Regions from separate parts of the Bradyrhizobium sp. SZCCHNR1098 genome, predicted to be linked through region 3. Evidence: predicted binding sites of a transcription regulator. Region 3 holds the regulator's gene; each other region holds the start of a gene.
What was found. Region 3 encodes PhoB, which activates phosphate uptake and scavenging genes when phosphate is short. Its sites were predicted from a motif close to TGTCATNNANCTGTCAT; they were not measured.

Region 1 (7,925 bases), on a different contig from region 3:
CGATCTCGCCGACGTCGTGCCGTCGATGGCTGGTCCGAAGCGTCCCGAGGGCCGCATCGCCCTGCCGGCGGTGGCCGAGGGCTTCGCCACCGCGCTGGCCGGCGAGTACAAGAAGAGCGATGCCGCGCAGCGCTTCACCGTTGAGGGCAAGGACTTCGACATCGGCCATGGCGATGTCGTCATCGCCGCCATCACCTCCTGCACCAACACCTCGAACCCGAGCGTGCTGATCGGCGCCGGCCTCTTGGCCCGCAACGCCGCCGCCAAGGGCCTCAAGGCCAAGCCGTGGGTGAAGACCTCGCTCGCCCCGGGCAGCCAGGTGGTCGCCGAGTACCTGGCTAACTCCGGCCTGCAGAAGGACCTCGACAAGGTCGGCTTCAACCTGGTCGGTTTCGGCTGCACCACCTGCATCGGCAATTCAGGTCCGCTGCCGGAGGAGATCTCGAAGTCGATCAACGACAACGGCGTCGTCGCGGCGGCCGTGCTGTCGGGCAACCGCAACTTCGAAGGCCGCGTCTCGCCGGACGTGCAGGCCAACTACCTGGCCTCGCCGCCGCTGGTCGTGGCCTACGCGCTGGCCGGCACCGTGACCAAGGATCTTTCGGTCGAGCCGATCGGCATCGGCAAGGACAAGAAGCCGGTCTACCTGAAAGACATCTGGCCGACGACCAAGGAGGTCAACGACTTCGTCAAGAAATTCGTCAAGGCGTCGATCTTCAAGAAGCGCTACGCCGACGTGTTCAAGGGCGACACCAACTGGCGCAAGATCAAGACGGTCGAGAGCGAGACCTATCGCTGGAACATGTCGTCGACCTACGTGCAGAACCCGCCGTATTTCGACGGCATGAAGAAGGAGCCCGAGCCGATCAAGGACATCGTCGAGGCCCGCGTGCTGGCGCTGTTTGGCGACAAGATCACGACCGACCACATCTCGCCGGCCGGTTCGATCAAGCTGACCTCGCCCGCCGGTAAATTCCTCAGCGAGCACCAGGTCCGCCCGGCCGACTTCAACCAGTACGGCACGCGCCGCGGCAACCACGAGATCATGATGCGCGGCACCTTCGCCAACATCCGCATCAAGAACTTCATGCTCAAAGGTGCCGACGGCAACATTCCGGAAGGCGGCCTGACCAAGCACTGGCCCGACGGCGAGCAGATGTCGATCTACGACGCCGCGATGAAGTACCAGGAAGAGGGCGTGCCGCTGGTGGTGTTCGCCGGCGCCGAATACGGCAACGGCTCGTCGCGCGACTGGGCTGCGAAAGGTACCCGGCTGCTCGGCGTCCGCGCCGTGATCTGCCAGAGCTTCGAGCGCATCCATCGTTCGAACCTGGTCGGCATGGGTGTGCTCCCGCTCACCTTCCAGGAAGGCACGTCCTGGTCCTCGCTCGGCCTGAAGGGCGACGAGAAGGTCACCATCAAGGGCCTGCAGGGCGACCTGAAGCCGCGTCAAACCCTGACCGCCGAGATCGTGTCGGCCGACGGGGCGGCGCAGCAGGTGCCGCTGCTCTGCCGGATCGATACGCTGGACGAGCTGGACTACTATCGCAACGGCGGCATCCTGCACTACGTGCTGCGCAAGCTTGCTGCTTAACCAAAGCGCGACGCGACAGTTTGGCTCACTCTGAAGTGAGTAGCGGGTGATGAAGGAGGCGGCCTATGACAAAGGCCGCCTCCTTTTCGTTTGCAATCTATTAACTACGAGGGCGGCTTCGCAGATCATTGACGCGGCAGGGCGCAGCGGACCATGTTCCAGACAGGACAGTGACGATGAGTGGACAGATGTCGTGGTGGTCGCGCGCGGCGCTGAGTGTCTGTGCGGTCATCGCTTTCGTCCGGCCGGCCGCGTCCGATCCGCGTGCGGTGATCGAACTCTTCACGTCCCAGGGCTGTTCATCCTGCCCGCCGGCCGACAAGATCCTCGGCGAGCTCGCCAGAGATCCCTCGGTCATCGCGCTGTCCCTGCCGATCGACTACTGGGACTACCTGGGCTGGAAGGACACGCTGGCCGACTCCCGCTTCACGGCCCGGCAGCGGGCCTATTCCAGGGCGCGTGGCGATCGCGAAGTCTATACGCCGCAGGCGGTGGTCAACGGCTCCGTGCATGTGATCGGCAGCGACCGCGAGGCGATCGAAGGCGCCATCGAGGAGACTGTCCAGGGTGGCAGCGTGATGTCGGTGCCGGTGAGGCTGTCGGTCGACGGCCAGGACCTCACTGTCTCCGTGGCCGCGGCCAACGACCAGATGCCGCGCAAGCACGGCGAGGTCTGGGTCTGCTCGATCTCGCGGGTGGTCCCGATCTCGGTCGGCCGCGGCGAGAACAGCGGCCGTGATCTGACCTATTACAACGTCGTTCGCGGTCTTCAGAAGCTGGGTGACTGGAATGGTTCGCCGGTCAGATGGAGCGTGCCGCTGGAGAAGATCGCCCGCGAGGGCGTCGATGGCACCGTCGTCTATGTGCAGGACGGCAGTCGCGACCGCCCCGGCGCGATGCTCGGGGCCGCCTTTTCCGAGTTGCCATTGGTCGGACGGGCTTCAGCAACGGCGCGTGCTCCCGAGCGCTGATCTTCGGTCGTCCTGATCTTCGTTTCCCTTGACCTGCGGTAAGGCGCGTCACGTCCATAGGACGGAGGCGCGCCATAACATGTTCCGTGCAGCTCACGCCAAAGAAGCAAAAGGACCAACTTGCGTTGGCCCTTTGCCTTACTTGTGAATGGACCCGATCCTGACGACCCCGGGGGGCTGGGGGCTGAGGAATCCGGAACCGAAAGGACCGGGCCAACGCACATGAATCTTATGCCTAAGGTCGGGGGCGGTCGGTGGGCGGAAAGACGGCGCGATTATGATTCTGCTAACGATCCCGTGACGCTTGCGTGTTCGCGGAGTTCGCGCGGTTGGCATGCACGGCCGAACTTCAACAATGAAAACGGCCCCTTGCGGCCTCCGGCGGTTGGCGCGATCATGTCACACAGATGACAGGAGGACGCTCATGAACCTCACTCCGGAGGATGCCGACCCCAGCGAGAACCGCGCGGCGGCGCGCAACGCGGCCGCAGCGCCCAACCGGGTGACGTTCGATCGCCTCGAGCTGAATCGTATCCTCAACCTCTACGGCCGCATGGTCGCCGACGGTGAGTGGCGCGACTATTCGATCGACTTCCTGCGTGACCGGGCCGTCTTCTCCGTGTTTCGCCGGGCGTCCGAGGTGCCGATCTACCGCATCGAGAAGGACCCGCGGCTGGCGCGCAAGCAGGGCATGTACAGCGTGATCTCGGCCACCGGCCTGATCCTGCGCCGCGGTCATGAGCTCGAGCGCGTGCTGCTGGTGATCGCGCCGAAGCCGGCGCTGGTCTGATCCCACGCGCTCCGGCTGATCATGACATTCCGACTGGCGTTGCTTACGCCGGGACGTCGCTGCTCCCGGCCCCGAGCGGGCGCTGCATCATCACAGTATCGAGCCAGCGGCCGAATTTCAGGCCGACGCTCGGGTGGGTGCCGATCATCTGGAAGCCGCAGGCGGTATGCAGCCGGACCGAGCCGGCATTGGCGGAGTCGCCGATGACGGCGATCATCTGGCGAAAGCCTCCCTCCTCACAGGCGTCGATCAGCCGCCGCATCAGTCGCATTCCGATGCCACGACGCTGGCTGGCGGGGGCGAGATAGATCGAGTTCTCCACCGTGAAGCGATAGGCCGGGCGAGGCCGGTAAGGCCCCGCATAGGCATAGCCAACCACCTCTCCGTCCAGCAGGGCGGCGAAATAGGGAAAGCCGTCGTCGGTGAGCGCCCGGAAGCGGCGCGTCATTTCCGTCAGATCCGGAGGGTCGAGCTCGAAGGTGGCCGTGCCCTCGCGGACGGCCTGGCCGTAGATGGCGGTGATGGTGGGAAGGTCGGCCTCCCGGGTGGGCCGGATCTCAATGTCGGACATGGTGGAAACATACCAAAGCGGACGCGGCGATCAATCCGGCCTCGCGGCATGGCTGCCGTCGCGCCCGCGCCGCGGTCGCAATTGGCTTGCGCAAACGAAAAGCCCCGGCGGTGAGGCCGGGGCTTCGAAGGTCGCTCGTGTGAGCCGCTGGCTCAGTCGCGCTGTCCGAGCAGCTGCAGCAGCAGCGTGAACAGGTTGATGAAGTTCAGGTACAGCGACAGGGCGCCGGTGATCGCTGCGCGCTCGGCAATGTCGCCGCCCGCGGAAGCGTAGCCGTAGATGTACTCGTTCTTCAGACGCTGCGTGTCCCAGGCGGTCAGGCCGGCGAACACGAACACGCCGATCACCGAGACGATGAACTGCAGCATCGAGCTCGCCAGGAACAGGTTCACGAGGCTCGCCAGCACGATGCCGACCAGGCCCATGAACAGGAACGAGCCCATGCCCGTCATGTCACGCTTGGTCGTGTAGCCGTACAGGCTGAGCGCGCCGAACGTCGCCGCGGTGATGAAGAACACCCGCACGATCGAGGTGTGGGTGTACACCAGGAAGATCGACGACAGCGAGATGCCCATCAAGGCCGAGAACACCCAGAACAGGATCTGCGCGGTCGACGGCGCCAGGCGGTTGATGCCGGCCGAGATCGCGAACACCATGACCAGTGGGGCCAGGATGAACAGCCACTTCAGCGGGCTCACGAACATCGCGTAGCCGAACTGCGTCAGGTACGCGTTGCCGAACTTGAATACGCCAGCAGCCGGATCGCCGGTCACCGACGCCATGTAGACGCCCAGCGCCGCGAGGCCGGTGATGGCCAGGCCGATGCTCATGTAATTGTAGATGCGCAGCATGTAGGCGCGCAGACCGGCGTCGACGGTCGCGGCATCGGCGCGCCCGGCCACCCGGCCAAAGGGTGAAGCATAATTGCGGTCTAGGTCCGACATGGTCGATTCCCGTTGGTTGCCCGGCAGTCCGGTCCTGGCAGGACCTTTAGCCGGTTCTCGAAAAACCCTATCTCATACCCACTGCCACAGATATTAAATTTGCGTCATCGGCAAAATCGCCATCTTTTGGCAGGTCTCTGAGCCCATTCCCTAGATGGGAAACTAGCATATCCGCCGCAAGCTTCCACGCGCGGCCGAATGTCGCTCCGCGCGCGTCCCAGCCGTATAAATCGCGTTAACCGTGCGGCATGAGCGCGCAAGCCGCTAGAGATTCCGAAGGACCGTCGCCGGCTTCTGGTTGAGCGCAAGCAGGGTGCCGGCCAGACCGAGGCCGACCGTCACGATCAGCGCGGTCAGGACGACCAGCGCGGCGCTGCCCGCCTGCCAGGCGAAGCTCAAGGTCATCAGCCGGGTCACGATCAGCCACGCGGCGACCGACCCCGCGACGACGCCGAAGGCGGCGGTGGCGAAGCCGATCATCAGATATTCCAGCGCGTAGGCGCCGAGCAGCCGCAGCCTGGTGGCGCCCAGCGTCTTCAGGATCACGGCATCGTAGACCCGGTGGCGGTGGCCGGCGGCCAGCGCGCCGCCCAGCACCAGGATGGCCGAGATCAGCGTCACCGCGCTGGCGCCGCGGATGGCGAGCGCAAGGTTGGAGACGACCGAGCCGACCGTCTCCATCACCTCGCGGACCCGCACGCTGGTCACCATCGGGAAGGCGTCGGCCACCTTGCGGATGACGCGCGCATCCTCGACGGCATCGGAGCGCGCCTCGGTCAGGGTGGCGACATGGGTGTGGGGCGCGCCCTTGAAGGCATTCGGGGAGAACACCAGCACGAAATTGATGCCGAGCCCCTGCCAGTCGATGGTGCGCATGTTGCCGATCCGCGCCGTGATGTCGCGTCCGAGCACGTTGACCACGATGTCGTCGCCGAGCTTGAGGCCGAGACCGTCGGCGATCCGCTTCTCGATCGAAACCAGCGGCGGGCCGCCGTAGTTCTCGCCCCACCACGCGCCCTCGACGACCTTGGATCCCTTGGGAATCTCGGCGGTATAGGTCAGGCCGCGGTCGCTCTGCAGCACCCATTCGGTGTCCGTCGTCGCCTTGAGGTCCTCGGCGCGCACGCCGCGGGCGGAGACGATGCGCCCGCGCAGCATCGGCACGTCTTCGACTGCCGATTGAGGGGCGAGGTCCTTGAGGAAGCCGCGGAAGCGGTCGGCCTCGCCCGAGGGGACGTCGATGAAGAAAAACGACGGCGCCTGCTCCGGCAGCTGTGCCAGGAACTGGCGTCGCAGATTGCCGTCGATCTGGGTGATGGTGACCAGCACGGCGAGCCCCAGCCCGAGCGACAGCACTACGGACGGTGTCAGCGCGCCTGGGCGATAGATATTGCTGACCGCCAGCCGCAGCATCGGGAAGCGGCTGCGCGGCAGGGCGCGCGCAATCGCCATCACCGCGGCGGCAATGCCGCGCAACAGCACGAACACCAGCGCGGCGGCCGCGACGAACACCGCGGCGATGCGCTTGTCGTAGGACAGGCCGATCACCACCGCGATCAGCAGCACGACCGTGCCCGCGATCAGCACCAGATAGCTCCAGCGCGGCCGGTGCCATTCGGCGATGACCGCCTCGCGGAACAACGCCGCCACCGGCACGTCACGCACGCGCCCGAGCGGCCACAGACCGAACGCGAGTGCGGTGAGCAGGCCATAGACGAAGGACAGCGCCAGCTCGTCCGGATGAATAGCCGGGATCACGGGCAGCGGCAGGATGTTGCCGAACAGTCCGACGATGGCAAACGGCAGGGCCGCGCCGGTGCAGAGTCCGATGATCGAACCAATCGTGGCGAGCACCATCACCTGCACGAGGTAGATGCCGAACACGTCGCGGCTGGTGGCGCCGAGCGCCTTGAACGCCGCGATCACCTCGGTGCGGCGGTCGACATGGCTCTTGACCGCATTGGCGACGCCGACGCCGCCGACCAGCAGGGCGGCGAGACCGACCAGGGTCAGGAACTGGGTGAAGCGGCCGATGGTCCGCTCCAGTTGCGGCGAGGCGTTGCTGCGGCTGCGGATCTCCCATCCGGCCGACGGCAGCGTCAGGCGGGTATCGGCGATGAAGGACGCCGCGGCGTGATCGTCCTTGGCATTGTCGGGCAGCCGGACCCGGTAGGTCCAGCGCACGAGACTGCCCGGCTGCAGCAGCGGCGTCGCCCGCAGACCCGCCTCGCTGACCAGGAAGCGCGGCCCGAGGCCGATGCCGCCGGACAATTTGTCGGGCTCGGCCTGCAGCGCGCTGCGAATCTGGAAGCGGACCGTGTCGATCGTGACGATGTCGCCGACCTTCAGGTCGAGCCGGGCCAGCAGCGCCGGATCGGCTGCAGCTCCGTAGACGCCGTCGCGCTCGGCCAGGATGTCGGCCATCGGCAGATCGGGCTGGAGCTCGGCGTTGCCGAGCAGCGGATAGGCGTTGTCGACGGCCTTCAGCTCGACCAGGGCCAGCTTGGCGTCGCTGGAGCGCACCATCGCGCGCAGGGTTGCCGCCAGCGACAGCTGTCCACGCGAGCGCAGGAAGTCGATCTCCTCCGGCTTGGCCTCGCGCTGAAACAGCGAAAAGGCAACGTCGCCGCCGAGCAGCGTGCGTCCTTCGCGAACCAGGCCGTCATTGAGGCTCGCGGCCACCGAGCCGACGCCAGCGATGGCGAGGACGCCGAGCGCGATGCAGGCGATGAAGACATAGAAGCCGCGCAAGCCGCCGCGCAGCTCGCGCAACGCGTAACGAACGGGCAGGAGGGCGATCCGGCCGCTCGCGACCGGTTCTGACATGGCGCTCATGCGTCAGCCGGCTCGCGGGCGTCGCTCTCGCTTTCGATCCGCCCCGAGCGCAGCCGCACGACGCGGTCGCACCGGTGCGCGAGGCTGCTGTCGTGGGTCACCAGCACCAAGGTCATGCCGCGCTCGGCGTGCTTGGTGAACAACAGATCGACGATCTGCCGTCCGGTGGTCTCGTCGAGATTGCCGGTCGGCTCGTCGGCCACGAGAATTGCAGGATCGG
Region 2 (7,925 bases), on a different contig from region 3:
CATGGTGCCCTTGCCCGAGGCAGCCGGGCCATCGATGGCGATGATCATGCGAAATCCGCGCCCGCCTTGCACATCAGCGGGATGAAATCGGGGAAGCTGGTGGCGATGAAGGCGGTATCGTCGACGGTGACCGGCTTGTCGGACGCGAGGCCCATGACCAGCGCGGACATCGCGATGCGGTGGTCCATGTGGGTCGCAACCAGCCCGCCGCCCGGCACATGGCCCCTGCCCTCGACGATCAGATCGTCGCCGGTGATTTCGACCTTGACGCCGTTGACACGCAGCATGGCCGCGGTGGCCTCCAGCCGGTCGGATTCCTTGACGCGCAGCTCATGCAGGCCGCGCATCACGGTCGTGCCCTCGGCATAGGCGGCGGCGACCGCCAGCACGAGATATTCGTCGATCATCGACGGCGCCCGCTCCGGCGGCACCACGACGCCGCGCAGCTTGGAGGCGCGCACGCGCAGGCGGGCCATCGGCTCGCCGGCATCGCCGCGGACGTCGTCCTCCTCGATCGAGGCCCCCATCTCGCGCAAGGTCGTGAACAGGCCGGTCCGCAGCGGGTTGGTCATCACGTCCGACAGCACGAGATCCGAGCCGTCGACGATCAGCGCGGCGACCAGCGGGAACGCAGCCGACGACGGATCAGCCGGCACGATTACCGGCGCGCCTGTTAGCTCCGGCTGGCCAGTCAGCGCGATGCGGCGGCCGTGGGCGCCTTCCGGCGTGGTCACGATCTCGGCACCGAAATGCTTCAGCATCAGTTCGGTATGGTCGCGGCTCGCCTCCTGCTCGATCACCGTGGTGACGCCGGGCGCGGCGAGGCCGGCCAGCAGCACGGCCGACTTGATCTGGGCCGAGGCGACGGGGGTGCGGTATTCGATCGGGACCGGGTTGCTGGCCCCCTGCAGGGTCAACGGCAGCTTGCCGCCCTCGGCGATAGCGGTGACCTTGGCGCCCATCAGCACCAGCGGGTCGAAGATGCGCCGCATCGGGCGGCTGCGCAGCGAGGCATCACCGTCGAAAACGGCCGAGATCGGGCAGCCGGCGACGGCGCCCATCACCAGCCGGCAGCCGGTGCCGGAGTTGCCGAAATCGAGCGGCGCGCTCGGCTGGGCGAAGCCGCCGACCCCCACGCCACGGACGGTCCACGCGAAGTCGCCGGTGCGTTCGACCTTCGCACCCAGGCCCCGCATCGATTGGGCGGTGTTGAGGACGTCTTCGCCCTCGAGCAGGCCGGAAATTCGGGTCTCGCCGACCGACAATGCTCCCAGGATCAGCGCCCGGTGAGAGATCGACTTGTCGCCGGGCACGCGAATCGTGCCCGAGAGGGGCCCGGAGGCGCGTGATTCCAGGGGAGTCGGGGCGATTGACGTGCTCACGGCAGGATCCTCGTGTTTCGGACGCGGCAGGTATCACAGCCCCCGCCCTCCGTCACGAGCGGTGATTTTCCCGTTGACAGCGCTATTGACAGCGGCGCGGCAACTAGCCAAGTGAGACACCGCTTTTCAGACATTGCCAGGACGCCTGCACGTGGCCAAATCCGAGCTCGGAACCAAACGCATTTGCCCGACGACGGGCAAAAAGTTCTATGACCTCAACAAGAACCCGGTGATTTCGCCCTACACCGGCGAGGTCGTGCCGATCGCGCCCGTGGCTCCGACCCGGGCGATGCGCGGCGAGGCTGCGCGTGCCGCTGCGGCGGCCGACGTGGTCGAGCCCGCCGAGGCCGAGGAGTTGGTGTCGCTCGAGGAGGCCGATGCCGAGGAGAACACCGGCAAGGTCAAGGCCGTCGTGCCTGAGACCGAGGACGACATCGAGATCGACGAGACCCTCGACGACGACGAGGATGATGATTCCACCTTCATCGCCGACGAGGAAGAAGGCGACGAGGACGTGACCGACATCATCGGCGATGTCGGCGGCGACGAAGAATAATCGTCGAAGACACTTGAGATCAGCCGCGAACTGTGGTTCACGGTGCTCCCCGGCGGTCACCCAGACCGCCGGCTCGGTTCAGGGGCCATAGCTCAGCTGGGAGAGCGCTTGCATGGCATGCAAGAGGTCGGCGGTTCGATCCCGCCTGGCTCCACCAGCCTTCGCTCGCTTCGCGAGCTTCGGCTCGGCAAGCCACCCCAATCTGCCAATTGCGCGAAGCGAGTGAAGGCTGTCGCGCCGTAGCCTGGACGCCGCAGCCCTCTTGGGCGGAGGCGGGAAGGCGAAGGCGGACCTTCAACGTTCGCGAGCTTCGGCTCGCCAAGCCACCCCAATCTGCCAATTGCGCGAAGCGAGTGAAGGCTGTCGCGCCGTAGCCTGGATGCCGCAGCCCTCTTGGGCGGAGGCGGGAAGGCGAAGGCGGACCTGATTGATCCACCGCGTCTCGTTAGCGGGCAATTCCGAGAAGTAGCTAGACTCCACGTGTAAGCTCACCAAAATGCCGGCCTGAACCGCATTATGGACGCGCGCGGGCATGAAGTTCGTCTATATTCTCGAAAGTTTGGATGGTGAGCACTTCTACGCTGGAATCACCGACGACGTTCCGGCCCGAGTCACGAAGCACAATGCCGGTGAAGTTCCGCATACGTCAAAATTTCGGCCATGGAGGCTCAAGACCTACGTCGCCTTCAACGACGTAAAGCAGGCAGTTGCTTTTGAGAAATATCTCAAGTCCGGTTCAGGCCGCGCTTTCGCTAAGAAGCGCCTTTAGGGCCCTCACCCCTCCACCGCCGCATTCAAATGCTCCCGCAGGCGCACCAGCTTGCCGTGCAGGTCGGCCAGTTCCGCGAGCGAGCAGCCCGTCGCATCCAGGATCGCGGGCGGCACGATCGACCTTGCCTTGTCGCGTAGTCCCGCGCCCTGGGCGGTGAGGGTGACGATCACCTGACGCTCGTCCTCGGCCGATCGTGTCCGCCTGATGAAATGCAGCGCCTCCATCCGCTTCAGCAGCGGCGTCAGCGTGCCGGAATCCAGGAATAGCCGCTCGCCGATCTCCTTCACCGACAGGCCGTCGCGCTCCCACAGCACCAGCATCACCAGATATTGCGGATAGGTGAGGCCGAGACGGTCGAGCAAAGGCTTGTAGACCCGGTTGAAGGCATGGGCGGTCGAATAGACGGCGAAGCAGAGCTGGTTGCCGAGCTGGAGCGGCAGGTCTGCCGCGGACTTCTTTCGCATCGAGGTCACCACAGGTCGATCCTATCGGCATCTTGAGCCCGCACGCCTCGGGTCGACAACGGGCCCGGCGCCCCGATCACGAATTTTCTACCGAACAATTATATTGTTCACAATTCAATTGTGTGCAATATGGTGCCACTGAATTCGTCCATCCAACCCGGGAGACACCCCATGTCCGTGAACGTGCTCTACAAGACCAGCGCCAAGGCGACCGGCGGCCGCGACGGCGAAGCCGCAACCCTCGACGGCTCGCTCAAGGTCAAGCTCTCCACCCCGAAGGAGCTCGGCGGCGGCGGTGGCGCCGGCAACAATCCGGAGCAGTTGTTCGCGGCCGGCTATGCGGCCTGCTTCATCGGCGCGATGAAGTTTGTCGGCTCGCAGGGCGGCCCGAAGGTTCCCGCCGACACGTCGGTGACCTCGACCGTCGGCATCGGCCCGCGTTCAGAAGGCGGCTTCGGCATCACCGTCGAGCTCGCGGTGTCGCTGCCCGGCCTCGCCAAGGCCGACGCCGAGGCTCTGGTCGCCAAGGCGCACGAGGTGTGCCCCTATTCCAACGCCACGCGCGGAAATGTCGACGTCAAGCTGACCGTCGTCTGAGGCTGAATTCCGCCCTGCGGCAGCGTTTTCCCGCGCCCGCCGCAGGGCAGGCCTCGCGTTCTCGCGACGGCGCCATTCGGCGAGCCGCGTTTGCACCAGCGCCGCAGCAATGCTTAATGGCCGCGAGCTGAAACCAACCTCGCGACATCCGATGACACCCCAATTTGCTCCCGGCGCCATGGCCGGACTGCGCGTGATCGATCTGACGCGCGTGCTCGGCGGGCCCTACTGCACACAGATCCTGGCCGATCACGGCGCCGACGTGATCAAGGTCGAACCGCCGGCCGGCGACGAGGTCCGCGACTGGGGCCCTCCCTTCCACGACGAAGACGCTGCCTATTTCGTCGGGATCAACCGCAACAAGCGTTCGATCGGCCTCGATCTCGCTTCCGAGGGTGGCCGCGTCGTGCTGATGCGGATGCTCGAGACCGCCGACGTGCTGATCGAGAACTTCAAGCCCGGCACCTTGGAGAAGTGGGGCATCGGCAGCGACACGCTGCGCGAGAAATTCCCGAAGCTGGTGCACTGTCGCATCTGCGGCTTCGGCGCCGACGGTCCGCGCGGCGGCAATCCCGGCTATGACGCGATCATCCAGGCGATGACCGGCATGATCGCCGCGACCGGCTCGTCGCAGAGCGGACCGATGCGGATCGGCGTGCCGCTGGTCGACATCACCACCGGACTCTATGCCGCGATCGGCATCCTGATGGCGCTGTCGGAACGGCAGCGCTCTGGGCTCGGCCAGTTCCTCGAGGTCACGCTGTATGAGACCGGCCTCGCGATCATGCATCCGCATACCGCAAACTACTTCATGCACGGCAAGCCGCCGTCGCTGACCGGCAACGAGCATCCGAACCTCGTTCCCTACGCGATCTTCCCGACCAAGACGGACGATATCTTCATCGGCGTCGGCAATGACGGCACCTTCCGCAAGCTCGCCAAGGAAATCGGCCGGCCGGAGCTCGGCACCGATCCGCGCTTCGCCCGCAACAAGGATCGCGTCGCCAATCGCGAGGCGCTGCGCGCCGAGCTCGCCGCCGTCTTCAGCCAATTCGAGGCGGAGCCGCTGTGCGACCGGCTGCTCGCGGTCGGCCTGCCGGCGGGACCCGTGCAGAAGATCGACCAGGCGCTGACCAATCCGCACACGATCTACCGCGGCGATGTCATCGAAAAGGACTGGTACAAGGGCGTCGCGTCGCCGATCCGGCTCGAACGCACCAAGCCGACCCTGCGCTCCACGCCGCCGAAGTTCAGCCAGCATGCGCAGGAGGTGCTCAGCGAGTTCGGCTATTCGGAGCACGAGATCCAGGCCCTGCTGTCCCAGGGCACGGTGTGCGCCGAGCGCAAGCGCTGAAGCGCCATCAGCCTGTCGTCTCCCCACGCTAGCGTCGCCTGGGGCATCGCCCCGGCGCCGCGCCGTCTCGCGCAAGTCGCGGCATTCCGCCGCGAAGCCGCGACGAACGCGCTTTCCGCTGACGATCCAACCGGTTATACATTCACAAAACTGTCATCTCGCGCTGCTACGGCCGCGACGCCGATGACGTTCCATGGGAGGTATTTTTTAATGTCACTTCGACAATTCTGGACCGCCGCCGCTGCGGCAGCCACGCTGGTCCTTGGCGCCGCCGCACCCGCACATGCGGTGACGGAGATTCAGTGGTGGCACGCGATGACCGGCGCCAACAACGACGTCATCGTCAAGCTCGCCAACGATTTCAACGCCTCGCAGACCGACTACAAGGTCGTTCCGACCTACAAGGGCAACTACGCCGACACGATGAATGCCGGCATTGCCGCCTTCCGCGCCGGCAATGCGCCGCATATCATGCAGGTGTTTGAGGTCGGCACCGCCACGATGATGGCCGCCACCGGCGCCGTGAAGCCGGTCTACAAGCTGATGCAGGACGCCAGCGAGAAGTTCGATCCCAAGAGCTACCTGCCGGCCATCACCGGCTACTATTCGACCTCGAAGGGCGAAATGCTCTCCTTCCCCTTCAACTCCTCGTCCACCGTCATGTGGGTCAATCTCGACGAGCTGAAGAAGATCAACGCCGAGATCCCGAAGACCTGGCCCGAGCTGTTCGAGACCGCCAAGAAGCTGAAGGCGGCCGGCCATCCGACCTGCGGCTTCTCCGGCTCGTGGGTCACCTGGGTCAATCTCGAGCAGCTCTCCGCCTGGCACAACGTGCCGCTCGCCAGCAAGGCGAACGGTCTCGACGGCTTCGACACCGTGCTGGAGTTCAACGGTCCGCTGCAGGTGAAGCATCTCGAAAACCTGGTCGAGCTGCAGAAGGACAAGACCTACGACTATGCCGGCCGCACCAACACCGGCGAGGGCCGCTTCACCTCGGGCGAATGCCCGATCTACCTGACCTCGTCGGCGTTCTTCGGCAACGTCAAGGCGCAGGCCAAGTTCGCCTTCACCGCTGCGCCGATGCCCTATTATCCCGACGCCAAGGGCGCACCGCAGAACTCGATCATCGGCGGCGCCTCGCTCTGGGTGATGGGCGGCAAGAGCGCGGACGAATACAAGGGCGTGGCGAAGTTCCTGACCTTCCTCTCGGACACCGATCGTCAGGTCTATATCCACAAGGCCTCGGGCTATCTGCCGATCACCAAGGCGGCCTACGCGAAGGCCAAGGCCGAGGGCTTCTATAAGGATCAGCCCTACCTGGAGACGCCGCTGCTCGAATTGACCAACAAGGAGCCGACGGAGAATTCCCGCGGCCTGCGTCTTGGCAACATGGTGCAACTGCGTGACGTCTGGTCGGAGGAGATCGAGCAGGCTCTGGCCGGCAAGAAGACCGCCAAGCAGGCGCTGGACGCCGCGGTCGAGCGCGGCAACCAGATGCTGCGCCAGTTCGAAAAGACGGCCGTGAAGTGAGGCCAAGAGCCGGCAGGCCACCCGCGGCCTGCCGGCTCGCCGACCGACCATGCAGAAGAACGCCATCTTCCAATCAAAACTGCTGCCGTTCGTGCTGGTCGCTCCCCAGCTCGCGATCGTGCTGATTTTCTTCTATTGGCCCGCGATCCAGGCCGTTATCCAGTCGTTCCTGCTGCAGGACGCGTTCGGCCTGTCCACGAGCTTCGTCTGGTTCGAGAACTACGCCGACCTGCTCAGTCAGCCGGACTATTTTCAAGCCATTCTCCGCACATTCGGCTTCTCCTTCGCCATCGCGCTCTCGTCGCTCTCGGTCGCGCTGCTGCTCGCGGTCATGGCGGACAAGCCGCTGCGCGGCGTCACGCTGTACCGGACGCTGCTGATCTGGCCCTACGCGGTCGCGCCGCCGGTGGTGGGCGTGCTCTGGATCTTCATGCTGCACCCGTCGCTCGGCGTGATCTCGCGCTATCTGCGCGCGATGGGCATCGACTGGAATCCGCTGCTCGACGGCGACCAGGCGGCGCTGCAGATCATCCTCGCTGCCGCCTGGAAGCAGATCTCCTACAACTTCCTGTTCTTCCTCGCCGGGCTGCAGAGCATCCCCCGCAGCGTGCTCGAGGCCGCCGCGATCGACGGCGCGCGGCCGATGCGGCGGTTCTGGACCGTGACCTTCCCGCTGCTGTCGCCGACCATCTTTTTCCTGCTGGTCATCAACATCGTCTACGCCTTCTTCGAGACGTTCGGCATCATCGACACGATGACCCGTGGCGGCCCGGGCAAGTCCACCGAGACGCTGGTCTACAAGGTCTACACGGACGGCCTGCTCGGCGGCAATCTCGGCTCGTCGGCCGCACAATCCGTCGTTCTGATGGTCATCGTCATCGTGCTGACGGCGATCCAGTTCCGCTTCGTCGAGCGCAAGGTGACCTACTGATGGTCGAGCAAGAAGGCATTCGACGCTACGTCGCGCACGCCATCCTGTGGATCGGAATCGCGATCGTGGCGTTCCCGGTGTATCTTGCGTTCGTCGCCTCGACGCAGGACAATGCGGTCATCGCCAACGGGCAGATGTCGCTGCTGCCGGGCGGGCACTTCCTGTCGACCTACTATCAGACCATCTTCGTCGGCACGAGCGGCTCGACCCGCGAGCCGGTGGCGACCATGCTGCTGAACTCGCTGGTCATGGCGCTGCTGATCGCCGTCGGCAAGATCGCGATCTCGATCATCTCGGCCTATGCGGTCGTCTACTTCCGCTTCCCGTTCCGCATGGCGA
Region 3 (7,925 bases):
GGCACAGGCGCCCCAGGCGATGATCGCCATGGCGTCCTCGGCCATCATCTTCAGCTTCTCGACGAACGGCTTGCCGCCGTCGATGCAGAACATGCCACCTTCGTTCAGCGGCGGATTGCCTTCGACCGCGAGGATATACTGTCCCTTGTACTTCGCGCGTGTCTCGTCGAGGATGGCCTCCGCCTGGTGGCCGGCCGCCGCCATGATGGTGTCGTCATAGTCGAGCGAGATCATCGACAGCACGGCATCCTTCACCAGCGGATGCGCCGAGCGGATGAAGCTCTCCGAGCAGCACGTGCACTCCAGCCCGTGCATCCAGATGACCGGCGTGCGCGGCTTGGTTTCCAGCGCATTGGCGATGCGGCTCGCCGCGACCGGGCCGAGGCCGAGGCTCGTCGCGGTCAGGCTGCAGAATTTGTGAAAGCTGCGCCGCGTGATGCCCTGACGCCTGATGACGCTGTAAAAGGTTTCCGTTGCCGCGCCCATGAGTCCTCCCCTGACATCGCGTTGGCGATCATCTGATCGCGTTCTGGCGAGAAGGACAGCAAGATGCGGGCCAGCATCATTGCTGGATTTGAATCATAATGATTTCAGATGCTTGAGGCGGTGCGATCGCAGCGACGGAGCCTTCGGTGGTGGATCGCGCGCGACAATCGGAAATCACGCGCTTTGCACCGACAATCTTGTTTCCGCTTGCCGCCTGCCTGTGTGCAGCGCGCTCAATGCGCCGTGCAGACCATGCAGGGATCGAACGACCGCACCACGTGCTGGATGCCGACCGCACGCGCGCCGGCATCGCCGACCTCGGTGCCGACGAGCGCCTGCTCGAGCGGGCCCGCAACGCCGTTGGCGTCGCGCGGCGAAAAATTCCAGCTCGTCGGCGCGATGATCTGATAACGCTCGATCCGGCCGGAGCGCACTGCGAGCCAGTGGCCGAGGCTGCCGCGCGCAGCTTCCACGAGCCCGACGAAATTGCCGTCGACCGCGCTGGCGCTGTTTTCGCAAAACGGCTCGTTGAGACGCAATGCCTTGATCCAGTGCTCGATCGACAGCGCGAGCTGCGCGGTTTCGATCAGCCGGGCGATGACACGATTGCGGACATTGCTGCGACCGCTCGCGAGCAGCGCGGTGACCAACGGCTGACCGTCGATGGCCTGCCTTGCGAGAGCGCCGACCTCGACCGGTTCTCCCGCGAGACGCGGCGCCTTGCACCAGCTATAGGCGTCGGCTTTGTCGGCATCGGGCACGGTGCGGCTCTCGGACGGATCGAGCGACGTATCGTGCATCCAGGCGTGCGAGACGTCCTCGGTGATGCCGTCCGACGGCAAAGCCTGGACCTCGCCACTGCTCGTGCGGACGCCAGCGCGAAAACGAGCTCCATTGAAGTCGTGATACGCGCCGAAGCTCATCAAGAGACCTGGTCCGCTGCCGAGGTCGGCCAGCGCGAGCGCATCGGCCAGCCGAAGGAAATGCGCGAAGTCGCCGGCTCGGCCCTCGCGCCAACGGTCGAGTTCGTCCGGCGTCGACAAGGCGAGCACGTTCTCCAACTTGTCGGCGAACAGGACGCGCTCAAGGAAACCGCGAAACGACGCCGCGATCGCGCTGAGCCGCACGCGCTCGCCGAGCTCGATCGCGCGGGTCGTCCCGCCTGGCTGGAAGGCGAGACTGTGCGGCCATTTGCCGGCGATCAGGCCCATGATCTCGAGCAGTCGCGCGCGCGCCGGCAGCGCATCGCGGGCAGCGCTGCCCTTCGTCGCCGCGAAACGTTCGGCCGCGGCCGAATGCCAAGCGTGCGAGGCATAAGCATCGCGGGCGAAGTCCGGCATGAAGAAGATGTAGAAATGCGTCAGATGATCCGCCGCGTTCTCGGCCGCGTGCGCGATGTTGCTCGCGAGGATGCCGTTTGGTGCTGCCGCAATGCCCATGGCCTGGCGCAACGCCGCGGCGGCCGCGATCGATTGCGACACGGAGCAGATGCCGCAGATGCGCGGCGCGATCACCAGGGCGTCGAGCGGCGGCCGGCCCTCAAGGATCTGCTCGAAGCCGCGATAGAGCGGCGCCGTCACCTCCGCCCGCGCGACGCGGCCGCTCTCGATATCGAGCCTGACCTCGAGATCGCCTTCGACACGATTGAACGGTCCGACCGTGATCCGCGTCATGGACGGCGCTTGTCGCCGGAACGGCCCGGCGGCACCACGACATGATCGGCCGTCGCATTGAGTCGGACGCGGCGCGGCGTGGCCGATTTCGACAGCGCTGCGAGCGCGACGAACCAGGCTTTCGGCATGTCGGTGGGAAGGCCGACGGGGATGCCGGCGAGCTTCGCCGTCTCCAGATAGTTCTGCGCGCTCTCGAAGCCCGGCGAGGTGCAGGCGATGCAGGCATAACCGCCCTTGGTGCAGGAGCCGCCGCCGTTCCACGAGCGCTGATTGCAGTCGCCGACCGCCTGCGTTGCGCGGCAGCCGAGATGCTCCATCAGGCAGCCGCGCTCCGACATCGTCTCCGCGCTCGCCTTGAACTCGTAGAACTCGTTGCGCGAGCAGCCGTGATGAGCGAGGTGGTTGGCGATGAAGGTCGGACGGCCGACCGCGTCGAGACCATCTGCCGTCAGATCGCCCGAGGTAAGCGCCAGCAGGCTCTCCATCATCCAGCCTGGATGCGGCGCACAGCCTGCGACGTTGATCACCGGCAGCCCGCGTTTCGAGCGGAAGGCCGCGCCAAGCGCGCCGCCGATATCGCTGCCCTCGAACTGCAGTCCGACCGCATCGGTCGGATTGATGCCAGCCGCGGGAATGCCGCCATAGGCGGCGCAACTGCCGACGGCGACGACGTAGTCGGCCAGCGGCGCCAGATCGAGCAGCCAGTGATAGATCGAGCGGTTGGTGCCGGCGAGCATGTTGAAGCGGCCGGTCAGACCGGGGCCTCGCGCCACCGAGCCTTCGAGCACCAGCAGATCGAGCCGCTCGCGGCCGTCGCGGATCGCCTCCAACAGCTCCACGACCTCGTCCCCTGTCTGCTCGCTGACGGAGGGATGCCATACCAGATCGATGCCGGATTGGCGCAATTCGTCGAACCAGCCGGACGCACCGCTTTCCAGGATCGACATGGTGCAGCCGCCGCAGCTCGCGCCCTGCAGCCACAGCATCCTGATCGTTCCCTCCGAGCCGACCATCATGAGGCCCCGCTCCTAGCCCGTCTTATGCGTTCCGCTTCGTATCGCCGGCGGGTTTAGCGCCCCCGCACGAACGCTGGCAAGCGCTTCGCCGGGCGTCGCCTCGGAACCGCGCTGACTGCGACCGAGCAGCATGGCGACCGCCCAGACCAGTCCGAACAGGCCGATCGCGACGATTCCGAGATTGGCGACACCGTCGCCCAGCGCGGTGGCGACGTCAGCCCATCCCCCCGTCAGGCCAAGCCGCGGCGCCAACAGCGTGAACGCCTCGAAGCTGCCGATCACCAGCGCGATCGCAACGGATGCGCCGGTGATCACGAGGTTATAGCGCAGCTTGCGTGCGGGATCGGTCAGCGCCCAGCGATAGGCGCCGACCATCAGCATGCTGTCGGCGGTGTCGACGGTGGCCATCGCAGCCGCGAACAGCGCCGGGAATACCAGCACATGGACGAGGCTCGCGCCGCGCGCAGCCTCGGTCGCCGACAGGCTGAGAAGCCCGATCTCGCTCGCGGTGTCGAAGCCGAGACCGAACAGGAAGCCGAGCGGATACATGTGCCAGGCGCGTCCCACCAGGCGGAGCACGGGGCGCAGCAGGCGGATGAGGATGCCCCGTCCGCTGTTTCCGGCTGTTTCCATCTCGGACTGCGGCTGTGCGGCGCGGCGCCAGAGGTTCACGAACAGAATGAGGTTCGCCAACGCGATAAGCAGCAGGAAGCCGGCCGACACCGACGTGCCGATGACGCCGCCGATCGCCCTGATCGCACTCTCTTCATCCAGGAGGTCGGCGCCGGCGATGAGGCTCACGACGATGGTGGCGATGACGACGACGCTGGAATGGCCGAGCGCAAAATAGAGGCCGGCGGCGCGCGGAGGGTTACCGTCCTGCACCAGCTTCCGCACGACGTTGTCGATCGCCGCGATGTGATCCGCATCGACCGCATGGCGCAGTCCGAGCAGCCAAGCCAGCATCGCGGTGCCGACGATGGCGGGCCGGTCGGCGTAGAGCGCGAATGCCCAGGCCCAGGCGAGCGCGTTGGCCGCGACCAGCCCGCCGACGAGCGCAACGTTGCGGCCGGGCTGCGACCGCCACCACAGCAGCCGCGCGGCCCGAGGATGATCAATTGGAACAATCGTCATACTCGGACTATAGCAAGAGCCAGGCCAGTTCGGTAAGGCCCCGCTGCAGGCGAAAGCTGCAGGAAAACCTGGGTGGCGCTTCCCGGACCGCCCTCTCGCTTGGCAACCCGCTATCCAGTCACGCACAGATCATGACCAGCGGCGGGACCTCGTCTCTCTCGCTCCTTCCCTCACCGCGCCGAGGCACTCTGTGCCGCGATCTCGCGCCGCACGACCGCCTCGAAGCGGCTCGCGGGGGCGGCGAACATCAGCCGGGTCTCCTCGTGGAACGCCGAGAAGATGCCGACCACGGCCGGCTCCCCGCCGACCTCGGCCAGGATCGGCGAGCCCGAATAGCCGAAATTGGCCAGGCAATGCACTGTCAGCAGCCGGGCATCCCCGGTCATGCCGGCGCTGCAATTGCGCTGGCCGGTCGGCGAATAGCGCCGCTCCTGGCCGTAGCCGATCTCGGAGATGGTGCCGGCCGTCGTCGCAGCCTGCAATTCCTCGCGGGTCAGCGCCTTGACCGCGACCGGCTTCGACGGCAGCGCGTCCTTCAGCACAATCAGCGCCCAATCGGCGGGCGAGCGGTCGAGCGACCATCTGTCGTGCCGGGTCGGAACGAAATCGGGCGCCACGATCAGCTTGTCGGCGACCGACGATGCCGCCGGCGTGCCACGGTTCATGCCGGCCAGGAAGCGGACGTTGCCGGGGCTGACCTGCGCCACGCCGTTGAAGACGCAATGCGCGGCGGTGAGCACGACGCGCGGCGCGACCAGCGTGCCGGTGCACCAGCCGCCGCTCGAGTATTGCGCGACGGTGACGACGCCGATCGACGACGCCGGCCAGGAGGTGGGATCGACGACCTCGCCGATGTGGCGATCGAGCCCGAGCAGTTGCTCCGGACGCGGAGTGGCAATGCCCGCATCCGCCGATTCCGGTTTCGGCTGCCAGGACGCAATGGCGCTCTGGGCCTGGACGCGCTGCGGCTCGGTCAACCTGACCCGCTGCACGTCGCGGCCGGCCGATCGCACGCCGCTACGGCCCGCCATCACCAGCCAGGCATAGCCCTGCACGACGTCCTGCTTTGCGCCACGGCCGTCGAGCAGCATCAGGCCGAGCATGTATTGCGACTGGGCGAAGCCCTGCGCCGCCGCGCGGCTGAACCAGCGACTGGCTTCGCCGTAGTTGGAGGCAACACCCTCGCCGTTGACGTAGGCGATGCCGAGATAGTGTTGCGCGACGGCGAGCCCCTGATCGGCGGCCTTGCGGTACCAGGCCAGCGCCTCGCTCGGATTACGCGGCACGCCCCAGCCGAAGGCGTGCATGAAGCCGACGTCGAACTGCGCCCGCGCATCGCCCTTGGCGGCCAGCGGCAGCAGCCGTCGCATCGCCGCCGCATGCTGCCCGTTGCCTGCCGCCGCGACCGCGTCTTCGAGCTCGGCGGCCGGGGCGCCCGCCAAGCTGCCGAGCAGCATGACAAGAGATATGATGATGGTCTTGATCAAGGGCGTCCGCTGGGACCGAAACATCGTGACGGGCCACGAAGCAGACACGATCAAGACGGCGGCGGCGTGGCGGAAAGCGGACCGCGATCTCCTCAATCGGGCCCGCTCGCGCCTCACACCTTCTTCATCCTCACGCCCATCGCCCTTACACCTGCTCGCTCTTGGCGAAGCGATCATCGAGCGCATAACCGGCGCCGCGCACGGTGCGGATCGGGTCCTGCTCGCGACCGGGATTGAGCAGCTTGCGCAGGCGGCCGATATGGACGTCGACGGTGCGCTCGTCGATGTAGATGTCGCGGCCCCAGACGCTGTCGAGCAGCTGTTCGCGGCTGAACACGCGGCCGGGGTGCTCGAGGAAGAATTCGAGCAGGCGGTATTCGGTCGGGCCGAGATCGATCGGCCGCCCCGAGCGCGCCACGCGGCGTTTCTCGCGGTCGAGCTCGATGTCGCCATAGGACAGCACGGTTGCCAGCCGCTCCGGGCTCGCCCGCCGCAGCAGGCCTTTCACGCGCGCCAGGAGCTCCGGCACCGAGAACGGCTTGACGATGTAGTCGTCGGCGCCAGTGGCGAGTCCGCGCACGCGCTCGCTCTCCTCGCCGCGCGCCGTCAGCATGATGATCGGCAGTTGCCGGGTCTCGGTCCGCGCGCGCAGGCGGCGGCACAGCTCGATGCCGGAGAGGCCCGGCAGCATCCAGTCGAGCACGACGAGATCCGGAACGCGCTCCTTCAGCCGCGTGTCGGCCTCGTCGCCGCGCGCCACGGTCTCGACCTCGTAGCCTTCGGCCTCGAGGTTGTAGCGCAGCAGCGTCGTCAGCGCCTCCTCGTCCTCCACCACCAGAATTCGGGCGCCCATGTCTGAACCGTCTCTCTTAGTTACCGGGAATCGTCGTCGCGAAGCTCGTCATGTCGCCCTTCGGGCGCTTGTCCATGATCTGCTGGCCTTCGATCATATAGAATACAGTCTCGGCGATGTTGGTCGCGTGATCGCCGATGCGCTCGATGTTCTTGGCGCAGAACATCAGGTGGATGCAGAACGAGATGTTGCGCGGATCCTCCATCATGTAGGTCAGGAGCTCGCGGAACAGCGAGGTGCAGATGGCGTCGACTTCCTCGTCGCCCTTCCACACCGTCATCGCCGCCGGCAGGTCATGCGCAGCATAGGCGTCCAGCACCGTCTTGACCTGCGACTGCACCAGATCGGTCATGTGCTCGAGGCCGCGGATCAGCTTCAGCGGATGGAAGTCGCTCTCCAGCGCCGCGACGCGCTTGCCGATGTTCTTGGCGAGGTCGCCGATGCGCTCCAGATCGGTCGCCACGCGCATCGCGCCGACGATCTCGCGCAGGTCGACCGCCATCGGCTGGCGACGGGCGATCGTGAGCACGGCGCGCTCCTCGATGATGCGCTGCAGCTTGTCGACCTCGGCGTCGGTGGCGACCACCTTCTGGCCGAGCGCGATGTCGCGCCGCACCAGCGCATCGACGGAATCGACGATCAGCCGCTCCGCGAGGCCGCCCATCTCCGATACCAGACGGGTGAGGTCCTGCAGATCGCTGTCGAACGCCTTGGCGGTATGTTCACTGGCCATGATGATCTCCTGAAGACAATGTCGTCGGCGTCAGCCGAACCGGCCGGTGATGTAATCCTGGGTCCGCCGATCGCTCGGCGAGGTGAAGATCTTGCTGGTGTCGTCGAACTCGATCAGTTCGCCGAGATACATGAAGGCGGTCTTGTCGGAGACGCGCGCCGCCTGCTGCATGTTATGCGTCACGATGGCGATCGTATAGTTTTCGGCGAGTTCCTGGATCAGCTCCTCGACCTTGGCGGTCGAGATCGGATCGAGCGCCGAGCACGGCTCGTCGAACAGGATCACCTCGGGACGGACCGCGACCGTGCGCGCGATGCACAGGCGCTGCTGCTGGCCGCCTGACAGCGACAGGCCCGAGGCGTTGAGCTTGTCCTTGACCTCGTTCCACAGCGCGCCGCCGCGCAGCGCCTTCTCGACCCGGTCGTCCATCTCCGACTTCGATATCTTCTCATAGAGGCGGATGCCGAAGGCGATGTTCTCGTAGATCGTCATCGGGAACGGCGTCGGCTTCTGGAACACCATGCCGACCCGGGCGCGCAGCAG
Region 4 (7,925 bases), on a different contig from region 3:
CACCGTCTTGCCCGCCACATCCAGCCGGCCGGCCAGCAGTGCCGCCAGCCCGACCGAACCACCGGGCTCGACCACGAGCTTCAGCTCCCGGAAGGCAAAGCCGACCGCGCGGCCCACCTCCTCATCCGAGGCCTCGACCGCAGCCGACAGAAGTTGGCTGTTGATCGCGAAGGTGATCTCGCCCGGAATCGCCGCCATCAGCGCGTCGCAGATGGTGCGCCCCTTCGCATCATGGGCCTCGCGGTGGCCGGCCCGCAGCGAGCGCGCATGGTCATCAAAGCCCTTGGGCTCAGCCACGACCATCTGGGTGCTCGGAAAATGCGCCTTCACCGCGGTCGAGACGCCGGCAAGCAGACCACCGCCCGAAGCCGGGACGATCACCAGATCCGGCGACAGGCCCAGCGCCGCGAGGTCTTCGGCGATCTCGCGGCCGACGGTGCCCTGCCCTGCGATGACGTGGGGATCGTCATAGGGCGGCACTACCGTAGAGCCGCGCTTTGCAGCGATGCCGCGCGCGATCGCTTCGCGGTCCTCGCGATCGCGATCATAGAGCACGACCTCGGCACCGAACGCCTTGGTGCGCTCGCGCTTGGCCGCCGGCGCATCCGAGGGCATCACGATCGTGGCGTCCATGCCCAGCAATGTGGCGGCATGGGCGACGCCCTGCGCATGATTGCCGGAGGAGAAGGCGACGACGCCGTTGCCGCGCGCTGCCTGCGGGATCGACGCCAGTTTGTTGTAGGCGCCGCGGAACTTGAACGAGCCGGTCCGCTGCAGCACCTCCGGCTTCACGAAGACGTTCGCCTTGAACTGCTCGCTCAGCACGGGAGCCGGCAGCAGCGGAGTCCGCACGGCCACGGGCGCGAGGACGCGTGCTGCCGCATCGATGTCGGCGGCGGTCACGGGCAGGATCGGGGAATGAGCTGTCATACCCCTATTTTACCGCGCCCGATTGCCGAGAGGCAAGGGAGCCGGTGTCAGGCGGCGCGGGCGGCCAGTTGGGGAACCGGCGCGCGTTGCCGTAGCGGATCGGTCCAGGTGAGGATCTCGAAGCGGCCGTCCTCGTGCTCGACCAGCGCCGTGCAGCTCTCGACCCAGTCGCCGCAATTCATGTAGCGAATGTCGTCCTGATCGCGGATGACAGCGCAATGGATGTGGCCGCAGATCACGCCGTCAGCGCCATGCCTTCGCGCCTCGGAGGCCAGCGCCGTCTCGAACGCGCCGATGTAGTTCACCGCGTTCTTGACCTTCTGCTTGGCCCATTGCGACAGCGACCAATAGGGCACGCCGAACATGCGGCGGAAGAAGTTGACCAGCCGGTTCATCTGGATCGCGAAATCATAGGCCTTGTCGCCGAGATGGGCGAGCCAGCGCGCGTTCTGCACGACGAGATCGAAGATGTCGCCGTGAATGACCAGATAGCGTTTGCCGTCGGCGCCGGTGTGGACGATGTTCTCGACCACGTCGATGCCGCCGAAATGCGTGCCGTAATAACCGCGCAGGAACTCGTCGTGATTGCCGGGGACATAGACGATCTTGGCGCCCTTGCGCGCCTTGCGCAGCATCTTCTGCACCAGGTCGTTATGCGACTGCGGCCAATGCCAGCTCGATTTGAGCGCCCAGCCGTCGATGATGTCGCCGACCAGATAGATCGTATCTGCATCATGGTGGCGCAGGAAATCGACGAGGAGATTGGCCTGCGAGCCGCGGGCTCCGAGATGAACGTCCGAGATGAACAACGTCCGAAAGCGCCGAGCCGGGCTTTCTTCACCAGCAGTCTCAAGTCCCATGCGCGCCCACCTAACAGTCCCTGATGACACCGCGATGACGAAACGCCGCACCGGCAGAACCCATCCTGCCGGACCGCGACCGGACACCGCTCGTTCGACGACTCGCGACGTCCTTCGTCACTGCCCCGCGATACCAGCGGGGTGCGACAATCAGGCGACAGGCGGGCGGCGCGAACAGGGAAAATCAGCCTCCTATCTCGGCACGGTGACGACGCGCAGATTGTTGGTGGTGCCGGCCCGCGCGAACGGGATGCCGGCGACGACGACGAGCAGGTCGCCGGCTTCAGCGAACTCCTCCTGCACGGCGAAGAAGGTCGCGCGCTCGACCATCTCCTCGTAGCTCTGCACGTCCTGCGACAGCACGCTGTGCGCGCCCCACAGCAGGCACATGCGCCGCGAGGTGTCCTCGTTCGGCGTGATCGCCAGAATCGGCAGGCTCGGCCGCTTGCGCGCAACGCGCGAGGCCGAGGTTCCGCTCGACGTATAGGCCACGATCGCCCTGGCGTGGATCGCCGAGGCGAGATCGGCCGCCGCGGTTGCCACCGCATGCGGCGGCGTCTGCTCCTCGCCCGGCTGCGTCGCCTCGACGATCGAGCGATACATCTTGTGGCCTTCGGTGGCCTTGATGATGCTGTCCATCATCGCCACCGCCTCGCGCGGGTATTGGCCGCTGGCAGACTCCGCCGACAGCATCACCGCGTCGGCGCCGTCATAGATCGCAGTGGCGACGTCCGAGACCTCGGCGCGCGTCGGCGTCGGCGTCGCCACCATCGAATCCAGCATCTGCGTCGCGACGATCACCGGCTTCACGGCGAGCCGGCAGGCGCGCACCAGCTCCTTCTGCTTGCCCGGCACGTCCTCGTTGGGAATCTCGACGCCGAGATCGCCGCGCGCGACCATGATCGCGTCCGACAACTGGATGATGTCGTCGATCCGCTCCAGCGCCGCCGGCTTCTCGATCTTGGACATGATGCCGGCGCGGCCGTTGATGAGGCCCCTCGCCTCAAGCACGTCCGACGGCTTCTGCACGAACGACAGCGCCACCCAGTCGACGCCGAGCTCGAGCCCGAAGGCGAGATCGGAGCGGTCCTTGGCCGTCAGCGGCGACAGCTCCAGAATGGTGCCCGGCAGATTAACGCCCTTGTGATTGGAAATCGCGCCGCTGACGATCACCTTGGCCTCGATCCAGTCGTCGCCGAGGCCGGTGACGCGGACGCGGACGCGGCCGTCATCGATCAGAAGATCGTGACCGGGCGAGACCGCCGCAAAGATTTCCGGATGCGGCAACGGAATCGATGTCTTGTCGCCCTCGGTGCCGTTGAGGACAAATCGAATCGTCTCGCCGACTTCGACCTGGATCTTCTTGTCGCGCAGAGTGCCGACGCGAATCTTAGGACCCTGCAGATCCATCAAGATGCCGATCGGCCGCTGCACTTCCTTCTCGAGCGCGCGGATCGCGGCATGGACCTTGGCGTGATCGGCCTGGGTGCCGTGGCTGAAGTTGAGACGAAAGGTGTCCACACCGGCGAGGAACAGCGCTTTCAGCATCTCCGGAGAATTGCTCGCGGGACCGACAGTCGCAACGATCTTGGCTCGACGGTGACGACGCATGATGTGTCCTTTCTCCTTAAGCCGTGTCTCGCGTCTCTATGACACGCATGTGATTGGCATGCGCGGACGCAGCGGAAGCGCTGATATACGCCCCGCAGCGTCCATTGCAAGCGCGACACGGAACACGCCAGAATTGTGCAAGAGAACGGCACGCCTCAGGCGTTGGAGCCGTGGATCGCGTCGATGACGGCGTCGGTCACCTGCTTGGTCGTCGCCGTGCCGCCAACATCGGGGGTCAGGATGCCGGCTGCACAGACTTTCTCGACCGCAGCCATCAGCCGCGCGGCCGCGTCCGTCTCGCCGAGATGCTCGAGCATTTGCGCGCCGGTCCAGAACGTCGCGACCGGGTTGGCGATGCCCTTTCCGGTGATATCGAACGCCGAACCATGGATCGGCTCGAACATCGACGGGAAGCGCCGCTCCGGATCGATGTTGCCGGTCGGCGCCACGCCGAGGCTGCCGGCCAGCGCGCCGGCGAGATCGGACAGAATGTCGGCATGCAGATTGGTCGCCACGATGGTGTCGAGGCTCTTCGGCTGCAAGGTCATGCGCACGGTCATCGCATCGACCAGCATCTTGTCCCAGGTTACGTCGGGGAATTCGCGCGCCACTTCGGCGGCGATCTCGTCCCACATCACCATGCCGTGCCGCTGCGCATTCGACTTGGTGACGACGGTGAGGAACTTGCGCGGCCGCGACTGCGCCAGCTTGAACGCGTAGCGCATGATGCGGGTGACGCCGACGCGGGTGAAGACGGCGACCTCGGTGCCCACCTCCTCCGGCAGGCCGCGGTGCGCGCGGCCGCCCATGCCGGCATATTCGCCCTCGGAATTCTCGCGCACGATCACCCAGTCGAGATCGCCGACGCCGACATTGCGCAAGGGCGAGGCCACACCGGGCAGGATCTTGGTCGGCCGCACATTGGCGTACTGATCGAAGCCCTGGCAGATCGGCAGTCGTAACCCCCACAGCGTGATGTGGTCGGGCACGTCGGGAGCGCCGACCGCGCCGAAATAGATCGCGTCGAACTTCTTCAGCTCGGCGAGGCCGTCGGCCGGCATCATCACGCCGTGCTTCTTGTAGTAGTCCGAGCCCCAGTCGAAGGTCTTGACGTTGAAGCTGATGTCGCCCGAGCGCTTGGCGAGCGCCTCGAGCACACGGACACCTTCGGAGATGACCTCGGGGCCGATGCCGTCGGCGGGAATCGCGGCGATGGAATGGGTGCGCATGAAAGGGCTCCGTGTGATGGGTCAGGATTGCGTGGCCGCAGCGGCCTTTGCACGTTGAGAACGTGACAGCAACAGGGTCAGCACCGCCGATACCACCAGCAGCCCGGCGACGAAATAGAGCCCGCCGTTGAAGCTGCCGGTCTGGTCCTTGATCCAGCCGATCATCGCTGGACCGACGAAGCCGCCGAGATTGCCGATCGAGTTGATGGTCGCGATGCCCGCCGCGGCGGCCGAGCCGGACAGGAACATGGTGGGCATGCTCCACAGCGGCGGCTTCGAGGAGGAGATGCCGACATTGACGAGCGTGAGCGCGGCGAGCACGGCGGCGACACTGGTCGACAGCCCGGCCAGCCAGAGCCCGACGGCGGCGACGACGCAGGCCAGCACGACGTGCCAGGTGCGCTCGGCGGTGCGGTCGGAATGGCGCGCCCACAGGATCATGACGACCACGGCCACGGTCGGTGGCACCGCGTTGAGGAAGCCGACGGCGAACGACGACAGGCCGAACTGCTTGATGATCTGCGGCGCCCAGACGCCGAGCGTGTAGAGGCCGGCCGAGGTGCCGAAATAGACCAGCGCGAGCGCGAGCACGCGGATGTCGGCCAACCCGCGCCAGATGCTGTGGCTGGCGGTGGCGGCCTTGCTCGCCAGCTCGGCGTTCATCGTGCGCACCAGCCAGTCGCGCTCGTCGTCGGCGAGCCAGCGCGCCTGCTCCGGACGATCGGTCATGTAGGCGAGCACGACGAAGCCGAGTAGCACCGCTGGCAGCGCCTCGATCAGGAACAGCCACTGCCAGCCCTTGAAGCCGAGAATGCCGTCCATCTCCAGCAGCGCGCCGGAAACCGGCGATCCGAGCACGGTCGACAGGGGCGCTGCCGCCATGAACAGCGCGGTGACTGCGGCGCGCTGCCGTGCCGGGAACCAGTAAGACAGATAGAGGATGATGCCGGGAAAGAAGCCGGCCTCCGCCGCGCCGAGCAGGAAGCGCAGCACGTAGAAGCTCGTCGGCCCCTGCACGAACGCCATCGCGGCCGACACCAAGCCCCAGGTGATCATGACCCGGGCGATCCAGATCCTTGCGCCGAATCTGTCGAGGGCGAGGTTGGACGGCACTTCGAACAGGAAATAGCCCCAGAAGAAGATGCCGGCGCCGAACCCATAGGCCGAGGCTGACAGCCCGATGTCCTTGTTCATGGTCAGCGCTGCGAAGCCGACGTTGACACGGTCGATGAAGGCTACGAAGTAGAGCAGCATGATGAAGGGCACGATGCGCAACGTGATCCTGCGCAGCACGCGCATTTCCAGCTCTCCGGCCATCGTCACCTCCCTGTCCCGTCTTGTCGTTGATCTGACAAGCGTAGGCGGCGAACCAGGCCGGCTTCAATACTCGCATCATTATACAAAAAAATGATATAATTCGACCCATCGCCTCATCAGGACTCCGCCATGGAATTGCACCAGCTCCGCTGCTTCGTGGCCGCCGCCGAGGAACTGCATTTCGGCAAGGCGGCGCAGCGGCTGCAGATGCTGCCCTCGGCGCTCGGACGCCAGATCAAGCTGCTGGAGGAGGATCTCGCGACGCCGCTGTTCGCTCGCACCACGCGCGCGGTGTCGCTGACCGAGCACGGCACGACCTTGCTGCGCGACGCCCGGGCGATCCTGGCCCGCGTCGAGGCGGTCGAAACCGGCTTCCGCCGCCGTACCCGAAGCACGAAGGCGCAGCGGCTGCGCGTCGGCGCCATCGACAGCGCGGCCGCCGGGCTGCTGCCGCAATTGCTGCACGATTTTCGCGCGCAGCATCCCGGCATCGCGGTGCAGCTCACGGAGGAGAAGACAATCCGGCTGCTGCCGAAGATTCTCTCCGGCGCGCTCGACCTCGCCTTCGTCAGGCCGCCAGCGCGCACCGATGTCAGGCTCGAATTCCGCGCTTTGCTCAGCGAGAGCGCCGTCGTTGCGCTGCCGCAGCGGCACCGTCTGGCGTCGCGTGCCGCGGTCTCGCTCGCCGACATCGCCGACCAGCCGCTGATCGTCCCGGACCGCCGGTCGCGGCCGCACAGCCACGACCTCACCATGAAGCTGTTCGCGCAGGCCGGGCTATCGCCCGACGTGGCGCAGTTTGCCGATGAGAAGCAGACCATCGTGCATCTCGTCGCCGCGCGACTCGGCATTGCCATCGTGCCGCGCTGGACCTCGCGGCTCGCGGTCTCCGGCGTCCGCTTCGTGCCGCTGCGGATGACACGCGGCAGCACCGCCGGACGGCTTCCGCTCGCGGCCGTCTGGCTGCGCGGCTCGCGCGATCCGGCGCGCGAGGCCATGCTCGGCGTGCTCGACGCGCGGCTTGCGAAATACGCCCGCGGTGCCTGACCGCAAAATCCGCCGAACATCCTACCCCAGCGGCGCCTCCGCGATGTCGAGCAGGGCACCGAGGCCATGGCGCAGGCCGCGCATCGGCTGCTGCTCCGAGGACAGCCCGAAGGCCAGCAGCGATCGCCCGGTCACCGCGTAGACGTGGCCGAACGGGAACGACTGCGGCTGTGCATCCGGCTGGTTGGTGTCGAGCAGCGCCAGCCAATTATGGCCTTCGGGCACGGACGGAAGCGTGAAGTTCACGACGTCGAAATGCGCGTTGTAGACCAGCAGGAGCGTCGCATCCGAGCCACGCCGCTTAACGCCGGTCTCCTGGGCGCGGCCGTCGAGCAGCATGCCGAAACAACGCGCGTGATCGTCAGTCCACTGCTCCGTCGTCATCTCCTCGCCCGACGGGTCGAGCCAGGTCACGTCGTTGACGCCGAGGTCCTCATTGTGCGAGCCGATCAGGAAGCGGCTGCGATAGAGGATCGGAAACGCCTTGCGCATGGCGATCAGCTTGCGCGTGAATTCGCGCAACGCCCGCCCCTGCGGCGTGATGCCCATCCAGTCGAGCCAGGTGGTCTCATTGTCCTGCGCATAGGCGTTGTTGGTGCCGTTCTGGGTATGGCCGAACTCGTCGCCGGCCAGCAGCATCGGCGTGCCATGCGACAGCAGCATCGTGGCCAGCAGATTGCGCTTCTGGCGCTCGCGCAACGCCGTGATCTCGGGATCGTCGGTCGGTCCCTCGACGCCGCAATTCCAGGAGTGGTTGTTGCTGTGGCCGTCGCGATTGTCCTCGCCATTGGCCTCGTTGTGCTTGTCGTTGTAGGAGACGAGGTCGTTGAGGTTGAAGCCGTCATGCGCGGTGATGAAGTTCACGCTCGCCCAGGGGCGGCGGCCGCGCTTGTTGAACAGATCGCCCGAGCCGGAGATGCGCTTGGCGAAA

Region 1: QX135_RS03065 (DUF2794 domain-containing protein) is a predicted target of PhoB. The motif match lies at 2,962-2,978, and genes of this name have one in related genera.
Region 2: ugpB (sn-glycerol-3-phosphate ABC transporter substrate-binding protein UgpB) is a predicted target of PhoB. The motif match lies at 5,266-5,282, and genes of this name have one in related genera.
Region 4: QX135_RS19290 (UDP-2,3-diacylglucosamine diphosphatase) is a predicted target of PhoB. The motif match lies at 1,814-1,830, and genes of this name have one in related genera.

Annotation. Positions count from the first base shown of each region.
Region 1 is NZ_JAUEXY010000001.1:663,512-671,436, forward strand. Features, by position in the region: gene acnA (aconitate hydratase AcnA) at 1-1,594, shown strand, start outside; gene QX135_RS03060 (DUF1223 domain-containing protein) at 1,783-2,565, shown strand; gene QX135_RS03065 (DUF2794 domain-containing protein) at 2,990-3,355, shown strand; gene QX135_RS03070 (GNAT family N-acetyltransferase) at 3,399-3,926, opposite strand; gene QX135_RS03075 (Bax inhibitor-1/YccA family protein) at 4,079-4,870, opposite strand; gene QX135_RS03080 (ABC transporter permease) at 5,135-7,705, opposite strand; gene QX135_RS03085 (ABC transporter ATP-binding protein) at 7,702-7,925, opposite strand, start outside.
Region 2 is NZ_JAUEXY010000001.1:382,560-390,484, forward strand. Features, by position in the region: gene cmk ((d)CMP kinase) at 1-48, opposite strand, end outside; gene aroA (3-phosphoshikimate 1-carboxyvinyltransferase) at 45-1,382, opposite strand; gene QX135_RS01705 (TIGR02300 family protein) at 1,534-1,938, shown strand; tRNA gene QX135_RS01710 (tRNA-Ala) at 2,020-2,095, shown strand; gene QX135_RS01715 (GIY-YIG nuclease family protein) at 2,471-2,707, shown strand; gene QX135_RS01720 (MarR family transcriptional regulator) at 2,713-3,174, opposite strand; gene QX135_RS01725 (organic hydroperoxide resistance protein) at 3,346-3,771, shown strand; gene QX135_RS01730 (CaiB/BaiF CoA-transferase family protein) at 3,923-5,125, shown strand; gene ugpB (sn-glycerol-3-phosphate ABC transporter substrate-binding protein UgpB) at 5,336-6,655, shown strand; gene ugpA (sn-glycerol-3-phosphate ABC transporter permease UgpA) at 6,705-7,586, shown strand; gene ugpE (sn-glycerol-3-phosphate ABC transporter permease UgpE) at 7,586-7,925, shown strand, end outside.
Region 3 is NZ_JAUEXY010000011.1:196,217-204,141, forward strand. Features, by position in the region: gene QX135_RS23330 (hydrogenase small subunit) at 1-486, opposite strand, end outside; gene QX135_RS23335 (nickel-dependent hydrogenase large subunit) at 720-2,159, opposite strand; gene QX135_RS23340 (HupU protein) at 2,156-3,172, opposite strand; gene QX135_RS23345 (HoxN/HupN/NixA family nickel/cobalt transporter) at 3,188-4,309, opposite strand; gene QX135_RS23350 (trypsin-like serine protease) at 4,480-5,796, opposite strand; gene phoB (phosphate regulon transcriptional regulator PhoB) at 5,942-6,649, opposite strand; gene phoU (phosphate signaling complex protein PhoU) at 6,666-7,382, opposite strand; gene pstB (phosphate ABC transporter ATP-binding protein PstB) at 7,413-7,925, opposite strand, start outside.
Region 4 is NZ_JAUEXY010000008.1:314,604-322,528, forward strand. Features, by position in the region: gene QX135_RS19285 (threonine/serine dehydratase) at 1-930, opposite strand, end outside; gene QX135_RS19290 (UDP-2,3-diacylglucosamine diphosphatase) at 978-1,790, opposite strand; gene pyk (pyruvate kinase) at 1,983-3,401, opposite strand; gene QX135_RS19300 (tartrate dehydrogenase) at 3,557-4,630, opposite strand; gene QX135_RS19305 (D-galactonate transporter) at 4,652-5,947, opposite strand; gene QX135_RS19310 (LysR family transcriptional regulator) at 6,077-6,994, shown strand; gene glgX (glycogen debranching protein GlgX) at 7,016-7,925, opposite strand, start outside.